2 regions of the Pseudarthrobacter sp. 05T312 genome follow, and region 1 is predicted to be linked to the other one. Evidence: riboswitches for the same ligand, from Rfam matches in the RefSeq annotation. Region 1 holds a riboswitch; the other holds the start of a gene.
The links. Region 1 has a riboswitch for glycine ahead of gcvP (aminomethyl-transferring glycine dehydrogenase). Riboswitches for the same ligand answer to the same signal wherever they lie in the genome.
Positions count from the first base shown of each region.

Region 1 (8,578 bases):
GTAATGGGCAGTGGCACCCACCGTCTTGACACCCCGTTCATAGGCCTGGTGGTACGGCTTTGCCCCCTTGAAGCTGGGCAGGAACGAATGGTGGATGTTGATGGCCTTGCCGCTAAGGCGCGTAGTGGCTTCATCGCTGAGCACCTGCATGTAGCGGGCCAGCACCACCAGTTCAACGGCGTACTGGTCCACCAGCTCCAGCAGGCGATCCTCGGCTTCCGCCTTGGTGTCCGGCGTGACCGGGATGTGGTGGAACGGAACACCGTGCCAGGCGGCCAGGGGTTCCAGGTCCGGGTGGTTGGACACCACGGCGGCAATCCGGACGGGCAACTCACCGCTGCGGGCGCGGAACAGGAGGTCGTTGAGGCAGTGGTCGTACTTGGACACCATCACCAGGATGGGCTGCTTGCGGCCGTGGCGTTCCAGGCGCCAATCCATCTGCCATTCCTGGGCCACCTGTTCAAAACCGGCCCGGAGGAGGTCGAGTTCCACCTCCACCTGTGAGGTGACGTGGACGCGCATGAAGAACCGGCCGCTTGCCCTGTCGCCAAACTGTTTGATGTCCACGATGTAGCATTCCTGCTCCAGCAGGTACGCCGCCACCGCCTGGACAATGCCAAGGGCATCCGGGCAATGGAACGTCAGCACGAATTCGTTGCCCGTTTCCGGCACCAGGGACTGGAGCTGCCCGGCCGCGGCCGTGCCGGCCTGCGACGTGCGGGCTTCCGTGCCGATCACCGCTTGACCCGCTCTTCCCCCGCTTCTGCGGCGGCACCCGGACGGACAGCCTTGCCGGATGCGGCGTCGGTGAAGTCCTGGTCAGCCTGCAGTTCAGCCTGGAACGTGGCAAAACGGGCCTGGTGTGCGGGCCGGCGGCGGAGGATGAACCACGCAGCGCCCAGCAGGATGAACCAGACCGGGGTGACCAGCAGGGCCACCAGGGTGTCCGGCTGGGTGGTGAGGGTCCAGATCACGAAGCCGAAGAAGGCGAAGACCACCCAGACCATGGCAACACCGCCGGGCATCTTGAACTTCGATGCTTCATGCAGGTGCGGCCGGCGGCGGCGGAAGGCGATGTAGCTGGCCAGGATGATCGACCAGACAAAGACAAAGCAGACGGCGGAGACGGTGGTCACCATGTCGAAGGCCTTGCCCACGTCCTGGCCCGCATACATGAGGACGACGCCGGACAGCAGCAGCACGCAGGAGAGGAACAGTGCGTTCTGGGGCACCTGCCGGCGGGACAGTTTGCCAAAGACGTCCGGAGCGTCGCCTTCCTGGGCAAGGCCAAAGACCATACGCGAGGTGGAGTAGATGCCGGAGTTGGCGGAGGACATTGCGGAGCTCAGCACCACGAGGTTGACCACGGTGGCCGCGGCACCCAGGCCCGCCAGGGAAAACATGGCGATGAACGGGCTGTGGCCTGCCCTGAACTCGGTCCAGGGGGTGACAGCCATCAGGATGATGAGGGCACCTACGTAGAAGAGCAGCACGCGGATGGGGATGGAGTTGATGGCCTTGGGCAGGTTCCGCTCAGGGTTCTTGGCCTCGGCGGCGGTGGTGCCCACCAGTTCGATGCCCACGAAGGCGAAGACGGCGATCTGGAAGCCGGCCACGAAGCCCATGAACTCGTTCGGGAAGAATCCGCCGTGGCTCCACAGGTTGGTGAAGGTGGCAGGGCCGGCGTCGGACTGGAAACCGGAGAAGATCATGAACAGGCCAACGATGATCAGGGCGGCAATGGCAACGATCTTGATCAATGCGAACCAGAACTCCGTCTCGCCAAAGGCCTTGACGGTGGTGAGGTTCAGCAGGAGCAGGATGGCCACGGTGGCCAGGCCGGGGATCCACAGGGGCACCCCGGGCCACAGTTCACGGGAGTAGCCTGCGATGGCAATGACATCGGCGATGCCGGTGATGACCCAGCAGAACCAGTAGGTCCAGCCCGTGAAGAAGCCGGCCCAGGGGCCCAGTAGGTCTGCGGCGAAATCGCTGAAGGACTTGTAGTTGAGGTTGCTGAGCAGCAGTTCTCCCATGGCACGCATGACGAAGAACAGCATGAAGCCGATGATCATGTACACGAAGATCACCGAGGGGCCGGCTGCCGAAATGGTCTTTCCGGAACCCATGAACAGGCCGGTGCCGATTGCGCCGCCGATGGCGATCAGTTGGATGTGGCGGTTGCTGAGCTGCCGCTCCAGGTGCGGGGCTCCGCCGCCGGGGGACGTCGGGGAATGGGTCGTCATTGAGGAACTCCATCGTTCGAGCGGCACCCGGGGTGTCGCAAAGATTGGATTTCCTCCCCGCTCTGTCTGGGACCTGAGAGTTTCCACGCGCCGGATGGCGTGCTTGCACCGTCGGTGAGCCAGGACAGGGCCTGGCTGCTTTCCAGAGTTGCCTCACCGCGGCGGTACGTGGGCCTGAGAGTTTCCTGGGGAGGGTTTGCTCCTACGGCGCCTGCTGAACGTACCGGCAGGGCTCTCCCGCCGCAGGTCAAAAGCGTTGATTGGTAAATCAGTGTTCAGTTATCGGAGTGCATCCGCTGTGGACTTCAAGCCGCACGGCGCATTTTTGGGCCTCCGGCAATCACAGCCGGCGACGGAGCGCCCAGCGTTCTTTGGGCCAGTTCCGCTGCCCGGCCGGATCACGGGGTTCAGTGTGGCGTCGGTCACGAACAAAAGTCAAGCCCGCCATGACAGCACCTGCGTAACGGTCCCGCCGGCGTGCTTCATGACGGACCGATTTGCTCCCCGGGGCCGCCATCCTGTAACTTGTGAGCCGAATCACCCACATTTCAATAAGCCTTTCGAGCTGTGGCGGGAGAGTTCTCCCGGCCATCACCGGGCAGGCGCCGTAGGAGCAAATCCTCCCCAGGAATCTCTCAGGCCCATGTACCGTCACGGCGAGGCGACTCTGGAAAGCAGTGCTGCTCCGGCGGCACTCACCGACGGTGCAAGCAGGCCTTTGCTGGGTTTGCGGAATCTCTCAGGTCCAATACAGAGCGGGGAGGGACCCGATCCATGCCGAGCCACCCGTGGCCGGCCAAACCTGGAGTTCCTCATGACGATTCAATCCCAACCGTCTGCCTTCGCGGACCGGCACATTGGTGCGCGCCGCCAGGCTGACGTCGACACCATGCTCAAGGCCGTTGGCTACGACAGCGTTGACGGTTTGGTGGACATCGCTGTCCCCAATTCGATCCGCCAGTCCAAGCCGCTCGCGCTCAAGGGCGCCCTGAGCGAGGTTGAGGTGCTTGCGGAACTGCGCCGGCTCGCCGCCAAGAACAAGACCGCTGTCCAGATGATCGGGCAGGGCTACTACGACACCGTCACGCCTGCAGTGATTCGCCGGAACGTGCTGGAAGCCCCGGCCTGGTACACCGCCTACACGCCGTACCAGCCCGAGATTTCCCAGGGCCGGCTCGAGGCGCTGCTGAACTTCCAGACCATGGTCCAGGATCTCGTGGGCCTGCCCATCGCCAACGCCTCGCTGCTGGATGAAGCCACCGCCGTGGCCGAAGCCGTGCTGATGATGCGCCGCGCCAACAAGAACAAGGACGCCCGCGACGGCAAGACCGTCCTGGACGCCGACGTGCTGCCGCAGACCATCGCCATCGTCAAGGGCCGCGCCGAGGCGCTCGGCTTCGAGGTTGAGGTCGCCGACCTGTCCAAGGGCCTCCCTGAAGGCGCGATCAACGGGATCGTGCTCCAGCAGCCCGGCGTCTCCGGCCGCGTCTTCAACCACGCAGGCGTCATCGCCGAGGCCAAGGAACGCGGCGCGCTGGTCACGGTTGCCGCTGACCTGCTGGCCCTGACCCTGATCACCCCTCCCGGTGAGCAGGGCGCCGACATCGCCGTCGGCTCCACGCAGCGTTTCGGCGTACCGCTGTTCTTCGGTGGCCCGCACGCCGCCTACATGGCCGTCGCCAAGGGCCTGGAGCGTTCCATGCCCGGCCGCCTGGTGGGTGTGTCCAAGGACGACGCCGGCCTGCCCGCCTACCGCCTGGCACTCCAGACCCGCGAGCAGCACATCCGCCGCGAGAAGGCCACGTCCAACATCTGCACCGCGCAGGCCCTGCTGGCCATCGTGTCCTCCTTCTACGCCGTCTACCACGGCCCGGACGGACTGAAGGCCATCGCCGAGCGCGTGCACAACAACGCCCGCGTCCTCGCCACCACCCTCAAGGTCGCCGGACGGGAACTGGCCACCGAGACCTTCTTCGACACGGTCACGGTCTCCGTTCCCGGCAAGGCCGCCAAGGTCATCACCGCGGCTGAAGCACGCGGCATCAACCTGCGCTACATCGACGCGGACACCATCGGTGTCTCCACGGATGAAACCACGACGCCGGAAATCCTGTCCGCGATCGCCGTCGCCTTCGGTGGCGGGCCGGTGGTGGACGCCGAGGGCTTCGAGCTGCCCGCAGAGGTGCTCCGCACCTCCGAGTACCTGCAGCACCCGGTGTTCAACACCCACCGTTCCGAAACCCAGCTGCTGCGCTACATCCGCAGGCTGTCCGACCGGGACCTCGCGCTGGACCGCACCATGATCCCGCTGGGCTCGTGCACCATGAAGCTGAACGCCACCGCCGAGATGGAAGCCATCTCCTGGCCCGAGTTCGCCTCCATCCACCCCTTCGCCCCGGACTCCCAGACCGAGGGCTGGCGTGAACTGATCAGCGGCCTGGAAGCCGACCTTGCGGAAATCACCGGCTACGACCAGGTGTCCCTCCAGCCCAACGCCGGATCCCAGGGCGAGCTCGCCGGCCTGCTGGCCATCCGCGGCTACCACCGTGCCAACGGCGACACCCAGCGCAACGTCTGCCTGATCCCCGCCTCCGCCCACGGCACCAATGCCGCCTCCGCAGTCCTGGCCGGCATGAAGGTCGTCGTCGTCGCCACCGCCGCGGACGGCACGATCGACCACGAGGACCTGTACGCGAAGATCGAGGCGAACAAGGACGTCCTCTCGGCGATCATGATCACCTACCCGTCCACCCACGGTGTCTACGACGCGGACGTGACCGAGATCTGCGAGGCTGTCCATGCTGCCGGCGGCCAGGTCTACGTTGACGGCGCCAACCTGAACGCCCTGGTGGGCCTGGCCCAGCCCGGCAAGTTCGGCGGCGACGTCTCCCACCTGAACCTGCACAAGACCTTCTGCATCCCGCACGGCGGCGGCGGACCCGGCGTCGGACCCGTGGCGGCCAAGGCCCACCTGGCACCGTTCATGCCCGGCGACGCCAACAAGGCAGCGCACCAGGAAGGCCACGGCGTGGCCATCAGCGCCTCGAACTTTGGCTCCGCCGGCGTCCTGCCGATTTCCTGGGCGTACGTGAAGCTCATGGGCGGCGAAGGGCTCACCGAGGCCACCAAGGCAGCCCTGCTCGCGGCGAACTACGTGGCCGTGCGCCTGAACGAGTACTTCCCGGTCCTCTACACCGGTGAAGGCGGGCTCGTTGCGCACGAGTGCATCCTGGACCTGCGCGACCTCACTGCCAAGACGGGCGTCACCGCAGAGGACGTGGCCAAGCGCCTCATCGACTTCGGTTTCCACGCCCCCACCCTGGCGTTCCCGGTCGCCGGCACGCTGATGGTGGAGCCCACCGAGTCCGAGGACCTGGCCGAGATCGACCGCTTCATCGAGGCCATGATCACCATCCGCAAGGAAATCGACCAGGTAGCCAACGGCGACTTCACTGTCCAGGACTCACCGCTGCGCAACGCACCCCACACCGCGTCCGCCGTCGTGAACTCCGAATGGACCCGCCAGTACAGCCGTGAGCAGGCTGTCTTCCCCGTCCACCACCTCAAGCAGGACAAGTACTTCCCGCCGGTGGGCCGCATCGACGGCGCCGGTGGAGACCGGAACCTCATCTGCTCCTGCCCGCCGCTGTCCGAGTTTGAAGTTTCGGCTGGCTCAACCACCGGATTGGAAGACTGACATGACTGAGAACTACACGGCTCTCTACGAAGAGCACAAGAAACTGGGCGCCTCCTTCACCGACTTCGGTGGCTGGCAGATGCCGCTCAAGTACAGCTCTGAACTGGCCGAGCACCACGCCGTCCGCAAAGCTGCGGGCCTGTTCGACCTCTCCCACATGGGCGAAGTCTGGGTCACGGGTCCGCAGGCCGGCGCCTTCCTGGACTACGCCCTGGTGGGCAAGCTGTCCGCCATCGCGGACGGCAAGGCCAAGTACTCGCTTATCTGCAACGCCGACGGCGGCATCATCGATGACCTGATCGTCTACCGTTTCGGTGACGGGAAGTACCTCGTGGTCCCCAACGCAGGCAACGCACCCACCGTCGCCGCCGCCCTGGCGGAGCGCGCTGCGGGCTTCGACGTGAAGGTGGAGGACGCCTCCGCGGCAACCTCGCTGATCGCCGTCCAGGGTCCCAAGGCCGAGGCCATCCTGCTGAAGCTGACGGACGAGGCCCAGCACGCACTGGTCACCGACCTGAAGTACTACGCGTTCAACGAGCTGACCATCGCAGGCCAGGACGTCATCCTGGCCCGCACCGGTTACACCGGCGAAGACGGCTTCGAACTGTTCATCGCGAACGAGGACGCCGCTGACCTGTGGGCCAAGGTGGCCGAGGCCGGCGAAGAATTCGGAATCATTCCGTGCGGCCTCGCTTCCCGCGACTCGCTGCGCCTGGAGGCCGGCATGCCGCTCTACGGCAACGAGCTCTCGCTCGAGCGTTCACCGTTCGACGCCAGCCTGGGCCCCGTTGTGGCGCTCAAGTCCAAGGAAGGCGACTTCGTGGGCCGCTCCGCCCTCGAAGCTGCCAAGGAAGCCGGTTCCAAGCGCAAGCTCGTGGGCCTGAAGGGCCTCGGACGCCGCGCCGGCCGTGGCGGCTACCCGGTCCTCAAGGACGGCAACGTCGTGGGCGAAGTGACCTCCGGCCAGCCCAGCCCCACCCTCGGCTACCCGATCGCCATGGCCTACGTCGACGTCGAGCACGCCGAACTCGGCACCGCCCTCGACGTCGACCTGCGCGGCAAGGCAGAGCCGTTCGAGGTCATCGCCCTGCCGTTCTACAAGCGTCAAAAGTAGCCTCGGCGCTTCCCCACTCTTGAACACCAAACTTAAGGAAAAACACCATGGCTAAAGTTGCCGCTGAACTGAAGTACTCCGCCGAGCACGAATGGATCGCCGCCGACGGCTCCGGCCCGTCCGTAGTGGGCGTGTCCGCTGTTGCCGCCGAGGCACTGGGCGACATTGTCTACGTGGACCTGCCCGAGGTTGGCTCCACGGTGACCGCAGGCGAGACCTGTGGCGAGATCGAGTCCACCAAGTCCGTCTCGGACCTCTACTCCCCCGTCACGGGCGTGGTCACGGAAGTCAACGACGACGTCGTCAGCGACCCTGCCGTGATCAACAACGACCCGTACGGCGCCGGCTGGCTCTTCAAGGTCACCGTCACCGAAGAGGGCCCGCTGCTGTCCGCAGAGGAATACGCCGAAGCAAACGGTGGCGAACTGTGAGTGCCCCCGCTGACACCGCAGTGTTCGAGCAGGTAGTCTCCCCGAGCCTCAACGCCGACCTGTCCGCGTTGGACCCCGAAATCGCCGTCAAGATCAACGACGAACTGGGCCGCCAGCGTGAGGGCCTGGAAATGATCGCTTCCGAGAACCACACTGCCGTGGCGGTCATGCAGGCGCAGGGCTCCGTCCTGACCAACAAGTACGCCGAAGGCTACCCGGGCAAGCGCTATTACGGTGGCTGCGAGCACGTGGACGTCACCGAGCAGCTCGCGATCGACCGGGTCAAGGTGCTCTTCGGTGCCGGGTTCGCGAACGTACAGCCGCACTCCGGCGCCCAGGCCAACGCCTCGGTGATGCACGCGCTGATCAAGCCCGGCGACACCATCATGGGCCTGAACCTGGCCCACGGTGGCCACCTGACCCACGGCATGAAGATCAACTTCTCCGGCAAGCTCTACAACGTGGTCCCGTACCAGGTCCGCGAAGACACCCACACCATTGACATGGCAGAGGTGGAACGGCTGGCGCTGGAAACGAAGCCGCAGCTCATCGTGGCCGGCTGGTCGGCCTACGCCCGCCAGCTGGACTTCGCGGAGTTCCGCCGCATCGCCGACCTCGTGGGTGCCTACCTCATGGTGGACATGGCGCACTTCGCCGGACTGGTGGCAGCCGGGCTGCACCCCAGCCCGGTCCCGCACGCCCACGTGGTCACTTCCACCACCCACAAGACCCTCGCCGGTCCGCGCGGTGGCATCATCCTCTCCAACGACGCCGACATTGCCAAGAAGATCAACTCGGCCGTGTTCCCCGGGCAGCAGGGCGGCCCCCTTGAGCACGTCATTGCCGGCAAGGCCGTCGCGTTCAAGATCGCGGCGTCCCCCGAATTCAAGGAAAGGCAGGAACGCGTCCTGCTCGGCGCATCCATCCTCGCCGAGCGCCTGGTCCAGCCGGACGTCACCGCAAAGGGCATCAGCGTGGTGTCCGGCGGCACGGACGTGCACCTGGTCCTGGTGGACCTGCGCAACTGCGAACTGGACGGCCAGCAGGCAGAAGACCGCCTGGCCGCGATCGACATCACGGTCAACCGCAA
Region 1 is NZ_JBFTLY010000028.1:836-9,413, reverse strand. It holds gene purU (formyltetrahydrofolate deformylase) at 1-738, opposite strand, end outside; gene cycA (D-serine/D-alanine/glycine transporter) at 735-2,246, opposite strand; glycine riboswitch at 2,399-2,496, opposite strand; glycine riboswitch at 2,808-2,907, shown strand; gene gcvP (aminomethyl-transferring glycine dehydrogenase) at 3,061-5,943, shown strand; gene gcvT (glycine cleavage system aminomethyltransferase GcvT) at 5,945-7,057, shown strand; gene gcvH (glycine cleavage system protein GcvH) at 7,105-7,488, shown strand; gene glyA (serine hydroxymethyltransferase) at 7,485-8,578, shown strand, end outside.

Region 2 (13,077 bases), on a different contig from region 1:
CCGGACTGGGGATCCACGAGTACCTGACCGAACTGGCCTCCCGCCAGGCCATCGGGGAGCACGGACTGATCGCACTCGACTGGCATTCGGGCAACCGCTCGGTCCTGGTGGACCACGAGCTTTCGGGCATGGTGGTGGGCCAAACCCTGGCCACCAGGCCCGAGGACACCTACCGCGCCCTCCTGGAAGCCACAGCCTTTGGAACCCGCACCATCGTGGACGCCTTCCGTGACGCCGGAGTCCCGGTCAAGGAATTCATCGTGGCCGGTGGCCTGTTGAAGAACCGGCTCCTGATGCAGATCTACGCCGATGCCACCGGGCTCCAGCTGTCCACCATCGGCTCGGAACAGGGACCGGCACTGGGCTCAGCCATCCATGCCGCCGTCGCAGCGGGAGAATACGCGGACATCCGTGAAGCCGCCGCGGCCATGGGCGCCGAGCCCGGCGAGGTCTACACCCCCATCCCGGAAAACGCGGCCGCCTACGAACAACTGTTCCAGGAATACAAGGCCCTCCACGACTACTTCGGCAGGGGCGGCAACGACGTCATGCACCGGCTCAAGGCCATCCAGCGCAAAGCCGCCCAGACGGCCCAGCCTGCAGCAGGCTCCGTATCCGAATCACCGGTGTGGGTGTCAGCATGACCGCCGGGACAGGTGCCGGAACCGGCCTTCTGGAAACCATCGCCCGGATCCGGGCGGAGGTGTGCGCCCTGCACGCCGAGCTGACCCGGTATGGCCTGGTGGTGTGGACGGCGGGCAACGTTTCGGCGCGGGTGCCGGGCACCGACCTCATGGTGATCAAGCCGTCCGGTGTCTCGTACCAGGAGCTCACCCCGGAGCAGATGATCGTGACCGACCTGTATGGCACCCCGGTCAGGGGCACCAACGTGGGCGGCAGCGGCACGGTGGACTGGGGCAATCCCGCGCTGTCGCCGTCGTCGGACACCGCCGCGCACGCCTACGTGTACCGGCACATGCCGGAGGTGGGCGGGGTGGTGCACACGCATTCCACGTACGCCACCGCCTGGGCTGCCCGGGGCGAGGCCATCCCCTGCGTGCTCACCATGATGGGGGACGAGTTCGGCGGCTCGATCCCGGTGGGCCCGTTCGCGCTGATCGGCGACGACTCGATTGGGCACGGAATCGTGGAGACGCTGAAGAATTCCACGTCCCCGGCGGTCCTGATGCAGAACCACGGCCCGTTCACCATCGGCAAGGATGCCCGCTCCGCCGTCAAGGCCGCCGTCATGTGCGAGGAAGTGGCGCGCACCGTGCACATTTCCCGGCAGCTGGGCGAGCCGCTGCCCATTGACCAGGCCCACATCGACTCCCTCTACGCCCGCTACCAGAACGTCTACGGCCAATAACAAGCACCGGCCACCAACCGGCCAGAAAATCTTTCCAGGAGAATTCATGAGCACCGCTGCGACCACTTCCCTCGACGGCTACGAAGTCTGGTTCCTGACCGGCAGCCAGCACCTCTACGGCGAGGAGGTCCTCAAGCAGGTGGCGGCCCAGTCGCAGGAGATCGCCAACCAGCTCAATGCCTCCTCCGCGGTGCCCGTGCGCATCGTGTGGAAGCCGGTCCTGACCGATTCCGATGCCATCCGCCGCACCGCACTGGAGGCTAACTCGGATGACTCGGTCATCGGCGTGACGGCCTGGATGCACACCTTCAGCCCGGCCAAGATGTGGATCCAGGGCCTGGACCTGCTGCGGAAGCCCCTGCTGCACCTGCACACCCAAGCCAACCGGGACCTGCCCTGGGCGGACATCGACTTCGACTTCATGAACCTGAACCAGGCCGCCCACGGCGACCGCGAGTTCGGCTACATCCAGTCCCGCCTGGGCATCGCCCGGAAGACCGTCGTCGGCCACGTCTCCAACCCCGAAGTGGCCCGCCAGGTGGGATCGTGGCAGCGTGCTGCCGCGGGCTGGGCAGCCGTCCGCACCCTGAGGCTCACCCGCTTTGGCGACAACATGCGCAACGTCGCCGTCACTGAAGGCGACAAGACCGAGGCCGAGCTGCGCTTCGGCGTCGCGGTCAACACCTGGTCCGTCAACGAGCTCGCCGACGCCGTCCGTGGCGCTGCAGAGTCCGACGTCGACGCCCTGGTGGCCGAGTACGAGGACCTTTACGACGTCGTGCCGGAGCTCCGCGCAGGCGCGGCCCGGCACGACTCGCTGCGCTACGGCGCCCGGATCGAACTGGGCCTGCGGTCCTTCCTTGAAGGCAACGGCTCCGCGGCGTTCACCACGTCCTTCGAGGACCTTGGCGCCCTCCGCCAGCTGCCCGGACTCGCCGTGCAGCGGCTCATGGCCGCCGGTTACGGGTTCGGCGCCGAAGGCGACTGGAAGACCGCCATCCTGGTCCGGGCCGCCAAGGTGATGGGCGCCGGCCTGCCCGGCGGCGCCTCCCTCATGGAGGACTACACCTACCACCTGGAACCCGGGTCCGAAAAGATCCTCGGCGCCCACATGCTCGAAGTCTGCCCTTCCCTGACGGCAGCAAAGCCGCGGCTGGAAATCCACCCGCTGGGCATCGGCGGCAAGGAAGACCCCGTCCGGCTGGTGTTCGACGCCGACGCGTCCCCGGGCGTCGTCGTCGCCCTGTCCGACATGCGGGACCGGTTCCGCCTGGTGGCCAACGCCGTCAACGTGGTCCCGCTCGACCAGCCGCTGCCCAACCTCCCCGTGGCCCGCGCACTCTGGGAGCCCCAGCCGGACTTCGCCACCTCGGCCGCGGCGTGGCTCACCGCCGGGGCAGCCCACCACACCGTGCTCTCCACCCAGGTGGGCATGGACGTCTTCGAGGACTTCGCCGAAATAGCCAAGACCGAACTGCTCACCATCGACCAGGACACCACTATCCGCCAGTTCAAAAAGGACCTGAACTGGAACGCCGCCTACTACAAACTCGCCGGCGGGATCTGATCAGGTGGCAAAGGTCCCGGCGGCGGCCAGGGACGGGAACCCCGTGACGGCCAGCGTCCCGCCGCGGCTGCCCAGGCTTGAGGACGTGGCGGAACGTGCCGGGGTATCGCACCAGACCGTTTCACGGGTGGTCAACAACCACCCCAACGTAAGTCCCGGCACCCGGCGGAAGGTGGAAGCGGCGATTGCCGACCTCGGCTACCGCCGCAACTCTGCCGCCCGGAGCCTGGTCACCCGGCGCTCGCAGATCATCGGCGTCCTGGGCAGCGAGCTTTCGCAATACGGCCCGGCCAACACCCTGCTGGGCGTGGAACGGGCTGCGCGGGATGCGGGCTACTTCGTCAGCGTCGCGGCGCTGCGCGAGGTCACCCGGGACGCGATCCTGGACGCCGTCCGGCACTTCCTGGACCAGTCGGTGGACGGGATCGTGGTAATCGTTCCGCACCTGGAAACGCTGGCTGCCTTGGCGGAACTGCCGATCGGAGTGCCGGTGGTGGCCGTGGGACCGGAGGGGAACGACAGCGTGGGCGGCGTCAAGGTGGACCAGCGGCGCGGCGCCGAACTGGCGGTGGAACATCTCATCAGCCAGGGGCACGTACGGATTGGACACGTTGCGGGTCCGCAGGACTGGATCGACGCCGTAGCCCGCGCCGAGGGTTGGCGGCATGCCCTGGAATCCGCCGGGCTCGAGGCGGACCTGATCACCGAGGGTGACTGGAGCGCGGGCAGCGGCTACGGGATCGGCCGGCGGCTGGCTGCCGGCCGCCGGGCCACGGCCCTTTTCGTCGGCAACGACCAGATGGCCCTTGGCGTCCTGCGTGCCCTGAACGAGGCGGGCGTCAGGGTGCCGCAGGACCTCTCGGTGGTGGGTTTCGACGACCAGCCGGAGGCGGGCTACTTCAGTCCGCCATTGACGGTGGTCCGGCAGGACTTTGAAGAACTGGGCCGGCGGTGCATGGACATGATGCTCACCGCGTTCGACGGTCGGGACGGGCCGCGGACCCTGGTGGTGGAGCCCGAGCTCATCGTGCGCAGCAGTACGGCGCCGCCTGTCCCGTGACGTGGCGGGCGCCGAATTAATCAGCGGGAGACCCGCGCGAAACGTGGCCACAACAATAACTGCGTAGTTTTCAGGCATGACCGCTACCTTGCTCACACGGCTCCGCAACTGGCTGCTGGATTCCGTCACGTTCGACTCCGAATCGAGTGCCGCCGGCGCCATGGCCGATGCCACCCGGTGGGGATGGCTGCCGGCATTGAGCGGGGTGTCCATCGGGGCGGCCCACGCCAGGGCCGGGCATGCGGGAACGGTGCCCGAAACCGGTGGAATGTCTGGTTGAGCACACTATTGCGCCGGTAGCGGGATCATGCCCTAAACTGCTTCACTGAGGTGCCTGAAATGGCGCTGCGCAGCAACGAAAGTGAACATGCTATGGCTACCGATTACGATGCTCCACGCAAGCAGGAAGAAGAGTCGCCGGCCGACTCCCTCGAGGCCCTTCAGGCATCACGGAGCGGCAACGCGCAGACCGCGGTTATCGATGTCGACGAGAACGACACCGCTGAAGGTATCGACCTGCCCGGCGCCGATCTGTCCAATGAGGAACTGACGGTCATCGTGGTTCCCGAGCAGTCTGACGAGTTCACCTGCGCATCGTGCTTCCTGGTCCGCCACCGGTCGCAGGTCGCCCGTGAAAAGGATGGCCTGAAGTACTGCCGCGAGTGCGAAGGCTAGAGTTTTCCTGTCTTTCCCGGCGCCGGCCACCTCCCTGAGGTGGCCGGCGCTGCTTTGTCCCCGCACGCCGTCGTTATCAAAATGGACCTCGTTTCAGCCCGCCAACCCTCCTACGCTGGAAGCATCCAACAGCCCTTATTTTGGATGGCACCACAATGAAAAAGTTCTCCATCTGGCTCGCGGCCATCCTGCTGGCTGTCGGGCTGGGAATCGTTGCGGAGGGCCCCGCCGCCGCGGCGCCCTACTGCGGACTCACCTGGGGTTCGCTGATGAAGTCGGGCGGCGACATGGGCCGCGTGCCCGTGACGAACGTCCGGACCGGCCAGCACTATTGCTTTGACCGGCTGGTGGTTGACCTGGGCGGCGTGCCGGCTCCCGGCTACACCGTGCGCTACGTCCCGCAAATTATCCAGGACGGCTCGGGCGCAATCGTGCCCACCCGGGGCGGCGCCCGGTTGCAGGTGGTCGTCAAAGCGCCGGCCTACGACGACAACGGCCAGCCCACCTACACCCCCGCCGACAAGGCCGGGCTTTCCAACGTTTCGGGATACCAGACCTTCCGCCAGGTTGTCTGGGCCGGAAGCTTCGAGGGCCAGACCACCATCGGCCTGGGCGTCCGTGCCCGCCTCCCGTTCCGGGTGTTCACCCTTGACGGTCCGGGCGCCGGTGCGCGCCTGGTCATCGACGTGGCGCACTACTGGTGACCAGCCGTCGTCGTCACACCAAAAAAGGTGCCGGGCCCCGGTGGGGCGCGGCACCTTTTGGGTTGGAAGTTATTCCGGAACCACCAGTGCGGGGGTGTCCTGCTTGAGGGTTTCGCCGCGGAAGAAGCCCGGGTGCGTACGGGACATGACCAGCATGACGACGGCGCCCAGGGCCAGGATGCCGACGCCCAGGATGAATACCAGGCCTATGCCAAACACCTCTGAACCGCTGCCAAACTCAGGTGCCAGGCTGTCCATGGCGGTCTGGACGAAGACGACGAACAGCCCCACGCCGCCCACCACCGGGCACACCAGGCGGAACATGAAGTGCCGCACGCTGTTGAACAGGCTGTGGCGGAAGTACCACGTGCAGGCCAGGGCGGTGAGGCCGTAGTAGAAGCAGATCATCAGGCCCAGGGCCAGGATGGTGTCGTTCAGGACGTTCTCGCTGACCACATGCATGACGGCGTAGAACCCCGCAGACATGACGCCGGCGGCGATGGTGGCAAAGCCCGGTGTGGAGAACTTCCTGCTGATGCGGCTGAAGGGTTCGGGCAGCGCGCCGTAGTGGGCCATGGCCAGCAGGCTGCGCGAGGGCGACATGAAGGTCGACTGCAGGGACGCGGCGGAGCTGGAAAGCACGGCGAGGGACATCAGGATGGCAAACGGTCCCATGATGGGGGAGGCCAGCGCCGTGAAGATGTTCTCGTGGTTCTCGGCGTTGTTCAGCCCGTTCCCGGTGTCGCCGACGCCGGCGAACATCATGGTGGCGATGCTGACCAGCAGGTAGATGGCCAGGACGATGACGGCGGTCAGGGTGCCTGCCACACCGGCGGTCTTCTTGCCGTTGGCCGTTTCCTCGTTGACCGTCAGGCAGACGTCCCAGCCCCAGTACACGAAGATCGACAGGGAGATGCCGGCCGCGATCTGTCCGAACGTCTCGATCTTGGTGACGTCGAACCAGTCCCAGCTGAACGGGATGGCCGTTTCCGAGGTGGACCAGTTGGCGAAGGCCATGGCCACGAACAGGCCCAGCACCAGCAGCTGGAAGCCAACCAGGCTGTACTGCACCAGCTTGGTGGTGTGCAGGCCGCGGTAGCTCACCCAGACGGCCAGCGCCACGAAAACAAAGCAGGTGATGACGTTCAACGCCTTATTGTCCGCGAGGTCCGCCAGTTCGGGGGAGCCGGTGAGCTGGGAGAGGAAGAGGTAGAAGAAGTCGACAGCGACGCCGGCCAGGTTGGACAGCACGATGATGTTGGCGGCCAGCAGGCCCCACCCGCCCATCCAGCCCACCCACGGGCCAAAGGCCTTGGTCACCCAGGTGAAGGTGGTGCCGCTGTCCGGGGAGTCGGCGTTGAGTTCCCGGTAGGCGAGCGACACCAGGATCATGGGAATGAACCCGATGAGGAAGATGACGGGCAGCTGGAGGCCGGCTTCATTGACGGTGGGACCAAGTGCGCTGGTGAGGGTATAGGCGGGGGCGATGGTGGAGATGCCCAGGACGACGACGGCCAGGAGCCCGAGCTGGCCGCCCTTGAGTCCCTTGGCGCTGACGCCGTCCGCTGAGGGGGCGTGCGCGTGCGGGCCGGGTTTGGCAGTACTGGTGCGGATTGTCTCTGTCATGGCACCACTTTCTGGAAGGCTGTGAGACGGAGGTCACTATATGAATGGCGTTCATTTAGTATGGGGGCAGCCCGGCTGTGATGCAAGACGCAATATGAATAACATTCGTTTATGACCGGTTTTCGAAATTAGTAAGCTCACTGAGAAATTGCCTTTTGCCCTGCCGCCGCGCCGTTCGCGGCTGGTAGCGTCTGCCGTACTGGACCAATAGAGGAGGATGCATGAAAGCTTCACCGACACTGACCAATAACCTGCAGGCCGTCCTGGCGGACCTGATCGAGCTTCACGTTCAGGGCAAGCAGGCGCACTGGAACATCGTGGGCACCAACTTCCGCGACCTCCACCTGCAGCTTGACGAGATCGTGGACGCTGCCCGCCAGTTCGCCGACGACACCGCCGAGCGCATGCGCGCCCTGCACGCGCTTCCCGACGGCCGCAGCTCCACCGTGGCCAAGACCACCAGCCTGGCCCAGTTCCCGGAAGGGCTGATCAGCACCGCGGACGCCATCGAGCGGATCGTAGCCGCCATGGAAGCGGCCGTGGGAACCATGCGCAAAGTCCACGATGAGGTGGATGAGGAAGACCCCACCTCGGCGGACCTCCTGCACGAGTTCATCGCCCGGCTGGAGCAGTTTGCCTGGATGGTGCAGGCGGAAAACATGAAGCCCACTGCCAAGGTCACCGCGGCCGACTCCAAGTAGCGGACGGTCCACACGGGCGTCCGGCGCCGAGGGATCCCGCGGTGCCGGACGCCTGCCTGCTGTCCGGGCAATACTGCGGATGTTCCGCTAAACCGCTTTGGGCACTTTGCGGAGGATGACGCCGGCGAGCACTGCCGCCGTCGCCATGAGCACCAGCCCGATTGCCGCCGTGACGTGCACTCCGGAATCGAAGGCGGCCGCCGCGGCGTCCTTGAGGGCTCCGGCGAGCGGCGCCGGCAGCAGGTTGGCTGCGTCCACCGCGCCGGCCAGCGTTTCGCTGGCGTTGTGCAGCGAATTGCCGGGCAGCATTTCCTTCAGCCCTGCCGGCAACCGCAGGTGCTGGTGGTAGGACGCCGTCAGGATGGAGCCCAGTACCGCAGTCCCCAGCAGCGAGCCCACCTCGTAGCCCGTCTCGGAAATCGCCGCCGCAGCGCCTGATTTCGCCGGCGGGGCCGAGTCGAGGATGAGGTCGTTCGAGATGGTTTCCGCCGTGCCCACGCCCAGCGCCAGGACCAGCAGTGCGGCCAGCAGCATCGCGGATCCGCCGCCATGGCTTCCGAAGGCCACCATGCTGTAGCCAATGGCGCTGAAGGACAGCCCCGCGGCCACGACAAACCCCGGGCGGACCTTGCGGACCAGCGGCACCACCACCAGGCCTGCCACCACCGTGGCCGCCAGCGCGGGGAGCATTGCGACGCCTGCCGCGGACGGGGTCATGCCTCCGATGAGCTGGAGGTGCTGGGCAAGGAAAAGGATGAAGCCGTTGAAGGAAAACAGGGCCAGGATATTGGCGCTGATGGCCATGCTGAATACCTTGTTCCGGAACAGGGACATGTCCAGCAGCGGGTGCTCCAGCCGGTGCTGGCGCCGCACGAACACAACGCCCATGGCCAGGCCGAAGGCAATGCTGCCCAGCCCGGCAGCGCCCGGACCCTCGGTGGCCACTGTTTTGATGCCGTAGACCACGGGCACCATGACCAGCATGGAGAGCGCGATGCTGGCGACATCCACCCTGCCCGGCGCGGGGTCCTTCGATTCCGGGATGAGGGCCGGACCCAGCGCCAGCAGGGGGAGCATGAGCGGCACCGATACCAGGAAGACGGCGCCCCACCAGAAGTGCTCCACCAGCCATCCGCCCAGTATCGGCCCCAGGGCGGCGCCGCCGGAAAAGCCCGCGGCCCAGATGGCCACGGCCAGTCGCCGGCGGTTGGGCTCCGGGAAAATGTTGCGGATCAGCGACAACGTGGACGGCATCAGCATGGCGCCGAAGAACCCCAGCGCGGCCCGGCCGGCGATCAGCCACTCAGGCGTGGGCGCAAAGGCCGTGGCGGCGGACAGTCCGGCGAAGCCCAGGCTGCCGATGACCAGCAGGCGCCGCCGCCCGATCCGGTCGCCGAGGCTGCCCATCGACACCAACAGGCCGGCCAGGACCAGCGGATAGGCGTCAACGATCCACAGCAGTTGCACGCCGCCGGGTTCCAGGGCCTGGGAGATGGCGGGAAGTGCGAAGGTCAGTGCCGTGTTGTCCACCGCCACCAGCAGGACGGGAAACATCAGCAGGCCGAGCGCAAGCCAGTCGCGCCATGGGCGGCGTGTGGGGGTGCCGTCCCCGTGGACTGCTGTGGGGCTGATGGAGGTCGTCATTCCATAACTGTACCGTCTGGACGGTATAGTTTGAAACTGGCATATTCCCGATTCGGACCCGCCTGAGGGCATGATGGGAGGCATGCCCCGAAAGCCTGTCGCCCGTGATGCGGTCCTCGACGCCTTCGAGTCCCTGCTGATCGACGTGGGGGAGCGCGCCGCCACCCTTGACGCCGTGGCCCGCAAGGCCGGCGTGTCCAAGGGCGGCCTGCTCTACCACTTTCCCAACAAGGAAGCATTGATTGCCGTGCTGCTGGACCGGTTGGAGGGCCTGGCCCGGGCAGACGCCGACGCGATGGCTTCGGCCGATGAAGGGGCTGCGGCCTACTTCATCCGTTCTTCGGTGTGGGCAGACACTCCGCTGGACCGTGTCATCGTGGCGGCCACCCGCCTGGCGGAGGTGGCGCATGAAGAGACGCGGCGCCGGTTCGCCGCCATCCAGCGACGGTGGCTGGATGAGATTGCGGCGGATGTTGGACCCGGCCTGGCCAAGGCTGTCCTGTACATGGGGGACGGGCTGTACTTCAACGCCATGCTGTCCGTGGGGCCTGCCCCGGAGGCGGGCGCCGGTTCCGATGTGGAGGAGCTCCTGGCCGCCCTGGAGCGGCTCCGCAGGTAGCCCCGACCATTTGCCCGGAGGGGTTGGGGCGTAGGACAATGGAGAGTTGTGAGGGCTGTCATCGGCCGTCATGATCGCAACAAATGAATAGCCTTTGATCTGCGGCGGGAGAGTCCTGCCCGAAGCACAGGCAGGCGCCGTAGGAGCAAATCCTCCCCGGGAATCTCACAGGCCCCTGTACCGCCGCGGCGAGGCACCTCTGGAAAGCAGCAGGCAGCTTCCGTTCCCCTGTGAAGGGGCCGGCATGACTGTTGTGCTCACCGACGGTGCAAGCGGTTCCTGCCCAGGCAGGCAACGCGGAAACTCTCAGGTCCAATACAGAGCGGGGAGGGACCCGGATAGCTGTGGCGTACCCTGCGCCGCCTGAACAAAATGGAGTTCCTTCGTGTCGGTTACCCCAGCCCCCACCACTTTCGTCGACCGCCACATTGGTGCACGCCGCCAGGATGACATCGACACCATGCTCAAGGCCGTTGGCTACGGCACGGTCGACGCACTGGTCGATACCGCCGTCCCCAAGGTCATCCGCCAGGAAACCGCACTCCGCCTGCAGGACGCACTCAGTGAAGTTGAGGTGCTTGCAGAACTCCGCCGGCTCGCCGCCAAGAACAAAACGGCCGTGCAGCTGATCGGCCAGGGCTACTACGACACCGTCACGCCTGCAGTGATCCGCCGGAACGTGCTGGAAGCCCCGGCCTGGTACACCGCCTACACGCCGTACCAGCCCGAGATTTCCCAGGGCCGGCTCGAGGCGCTGCTGAACTTCCAGACCATGGTCCAGGACCTGGTGGGCCTGCCCATCGCCAACGCGTCCCTGCTCGATGAAGCCACCGCCGTGGCCGAGGCCGTGCTGCTGATGCGCCGCTCCAACAAGGCCAAGCCTGCAGCGGACGGCAAGACTGTCCTGGACATCGACGTGCTGCCGCAGACCATCGCCATCGTCAAGGGCCGCGCCGAGGCGCTCGGCTTCGAGGTTGAGGTCGCCGACCTGTCCAACGGCCTGCCCGACGGCGACATCAACGGGATCGTGCTCCAGCAGCCCGGCGCCTCCGGCCGGGTCTGGGACCAGTCCGCCACTATTGCGGCGGCGAAGGAACGCGGCGCGCTGGTCACCGTGGCCGCTGACCTGCTGGCCCTGACCCTGATCACCCCTCCGGGCGAGCAGGGCGCCGACATCGCCGTCGGCTCCACCCAGCGCTTCGGGGTCCCGTTGTTCTTCGGTGGCCCGCACGCCGCCTACATGGCTGTCCGCAAGGGCCTGGAGCGGTCGCTGCCCGGCCGCCTGGTGGGGGTGTCCAAGGACGACGCAGGGGTGCCCGCGTACCGCCTGGCGCTGCAGACCCGCGAGCAGCACATCCGCCGCGAAAAGGCCACATCCAACATCTGCACCGCGCAGGCCCTGCTGGCCATCGTCTCCTCGATGTACGCCGTCTACCACGGCCCCGACGGGCTGAAGGCGATCGCGGAAACGACGCACGGCCACGCCCGGGTGCTGGCGGCCTCGCTGGCAGCTGCCGGTGTGGAGGTGCTGCACACGAGCTTCTTCGACACCCTTACCGTCCGCGTCCCCGGACGCGCTGCCGCGCTTGTCGCCGATGCCGAAGCGCGCGGCATCAACCTGCGTTCCATCGACGCCGATACCGTGGGCATCTCGCTCGACGAAACCACGACGGCGGCCATCGTCGCCGACGTCGCGGACGTCTTTGGGGCCTCCGTTGCCGCGGCTGAAGGCTTCGGACTGGAGGCCGCCGTCGGACGTTCCTCCGACTACCTGCAGCACCCGGTGTTCAACACGCACCGGTCTGAAACCCAGCTGCTGCGCTACATCCGGAAGCTGTCGGACCGGGACCTGGCGCTGGACCGCACCATGATCCCGCTGGGCTCGTGCACCATGAAGCTGAATGCCACCGCCGAGATGGAAGCCATCTCCTGGCCGGAGTTCGCCTCCATCCACCCCTTCGCCCCGGACTCCCAGACCGAAGGCTGGCGTGAACTGATTGCCGACCTGGAGGCGGACCTGACCGCGATCACCGGGTACGACCAGGTGTCCATCCAGCCCAATGCCGGATCCCAGGGCGAGCTCGCCGGCCTGCTGGCCATCCGCGGCTACCACCACTCCCGCGGGGAAGAGCAGCGCAACGTCTGCCTCATTCCCGCCTCCGCCCACGGCACCAACGCCGCCTCGGCAGTCCTGGCCGGCATGAAGGTCGTCGTCGTCGCCACCGCAGCGGACGGCACCATCAACCACGATGACCTGACGGCCAAGATCGAGGCCCACAAGGATGTCCTGTCCTGCATCATGATCACGTACCCGTCCACCCACGGCGTCTACGACGGGGACGTCCGTGAGGTCTGCGACGCCGTGCACGCGGCCGGCGGCCAGGTCTACATCGACGGCGCCAACCTGAACGCCCTGGTGGGCCTGGCCCAGCCCGGCAAGTTCGGCGGCGACGTCTCCCACCTGAACCTGCACAAGACCTTCTGCATCCCCCACGGCGGCGGCGGACCCGGCGTCGGACCCGTGGCAGCCAAGGCCCACCTGGCACCGTTCATGCCCGGCGACGCCAACAAGGCAGCGCATGAGGAAGGCCACGGGGTCGCGATCTCGGCTTCCCGCTTCGGTTCGGCCGGCGTCCTGCCGATCTCCTGGGCGTACGTGAAGCTCATGGGCGGCGAAGGCCTGACCGAGGCCACCAAGTCCGCGCTGCTCGCAGCCAATTACGTCGCTGCCCGGCTGAACGAGTATTTCCCAGTGCTCTACACCGGCGAAGGCGGCCTGGTGGCGCACGAATGCATCCTGAACCTGCGCGAACTGACCGCCAAGACCGGTGTCACGGCCGAGGACGTGGCCAAGCGCCTCATCGACTTCGGCTTCCACGCCCCCACCCTGGCATTCCCGGTGGCAGGAACCCTGATGGTGGAGCCCACCGAGTCCGAGGACCTGGCCGAGATCGACCGCTTCATCGAGGCCATGATCACCATCCGCAAGGAAATCGACCAGGTGGCCAACGGCGACTTCGCCGTGGCGGACTCACCCCTGCGCCGCGCACCCCACACGGCAGCCGCCGTCGTCAGCTCCGACTGGGACCGTGCCTACCCGCGCGAGCAGGCC
Region 2 is NZ_JBFTLY010000026.1:21,167-34,243, forward strand. It holds gene araB (ribulokinase) at 1-644, shown strand, start outside; gene AC1DIP_RS21590 (L-ribulose-5-phosphate 4-epimerase) at 641-1,369, shown strand; gene araA (L-arabinose isomerase) at 1,416-2,936, shown strand; gene AC1DIP_RS21600 (LacI family DNA-binding transcriptional regulator) at 2,980-3,996, shown strand; gene AC1DIP_RS21605 (hypothetical protein) at 4,073-4,276, shown strand; gene AC1DIP_RS21610 (DUF4193 domain-containing protein) at 4,369-4,671, shown strand; gene AC1DIP_RS21615 (AMIN-like domain-containing (lipo)protein) at 4,827-5,375, shown strand; gene AC1DIP_RS21620 (amino acid permease) at 5,445-7,001, opposite strand; gene AC1DIP_RS21625 (ferritin-like domain-containing protein) at 7,223-7,702, shown strand; gene AC1DIP_RS21630 (MFS transporter) at 7,790-9,346, opposite strand; gene AC1DIP_RS21635 (TetR family transcriptional regulator) at 9,429-9,965, shown strand; glycine riboswitch at 10,061-10,158, shown strand; gene gcvP (aminomethyl-transferring glycine dehydrogenase) at 10,351-13,077, shown strand, end outside.
Region 2: it holds a riboswitch for glycine, as region 1 does, so the genes downstream of both, gcvP (aminomethyl-transferring glycine dehydrogenase) here and gcvP (aminomethyl-transferring glycine dehydrogenase) in region 1, are expected to answer to the same signal.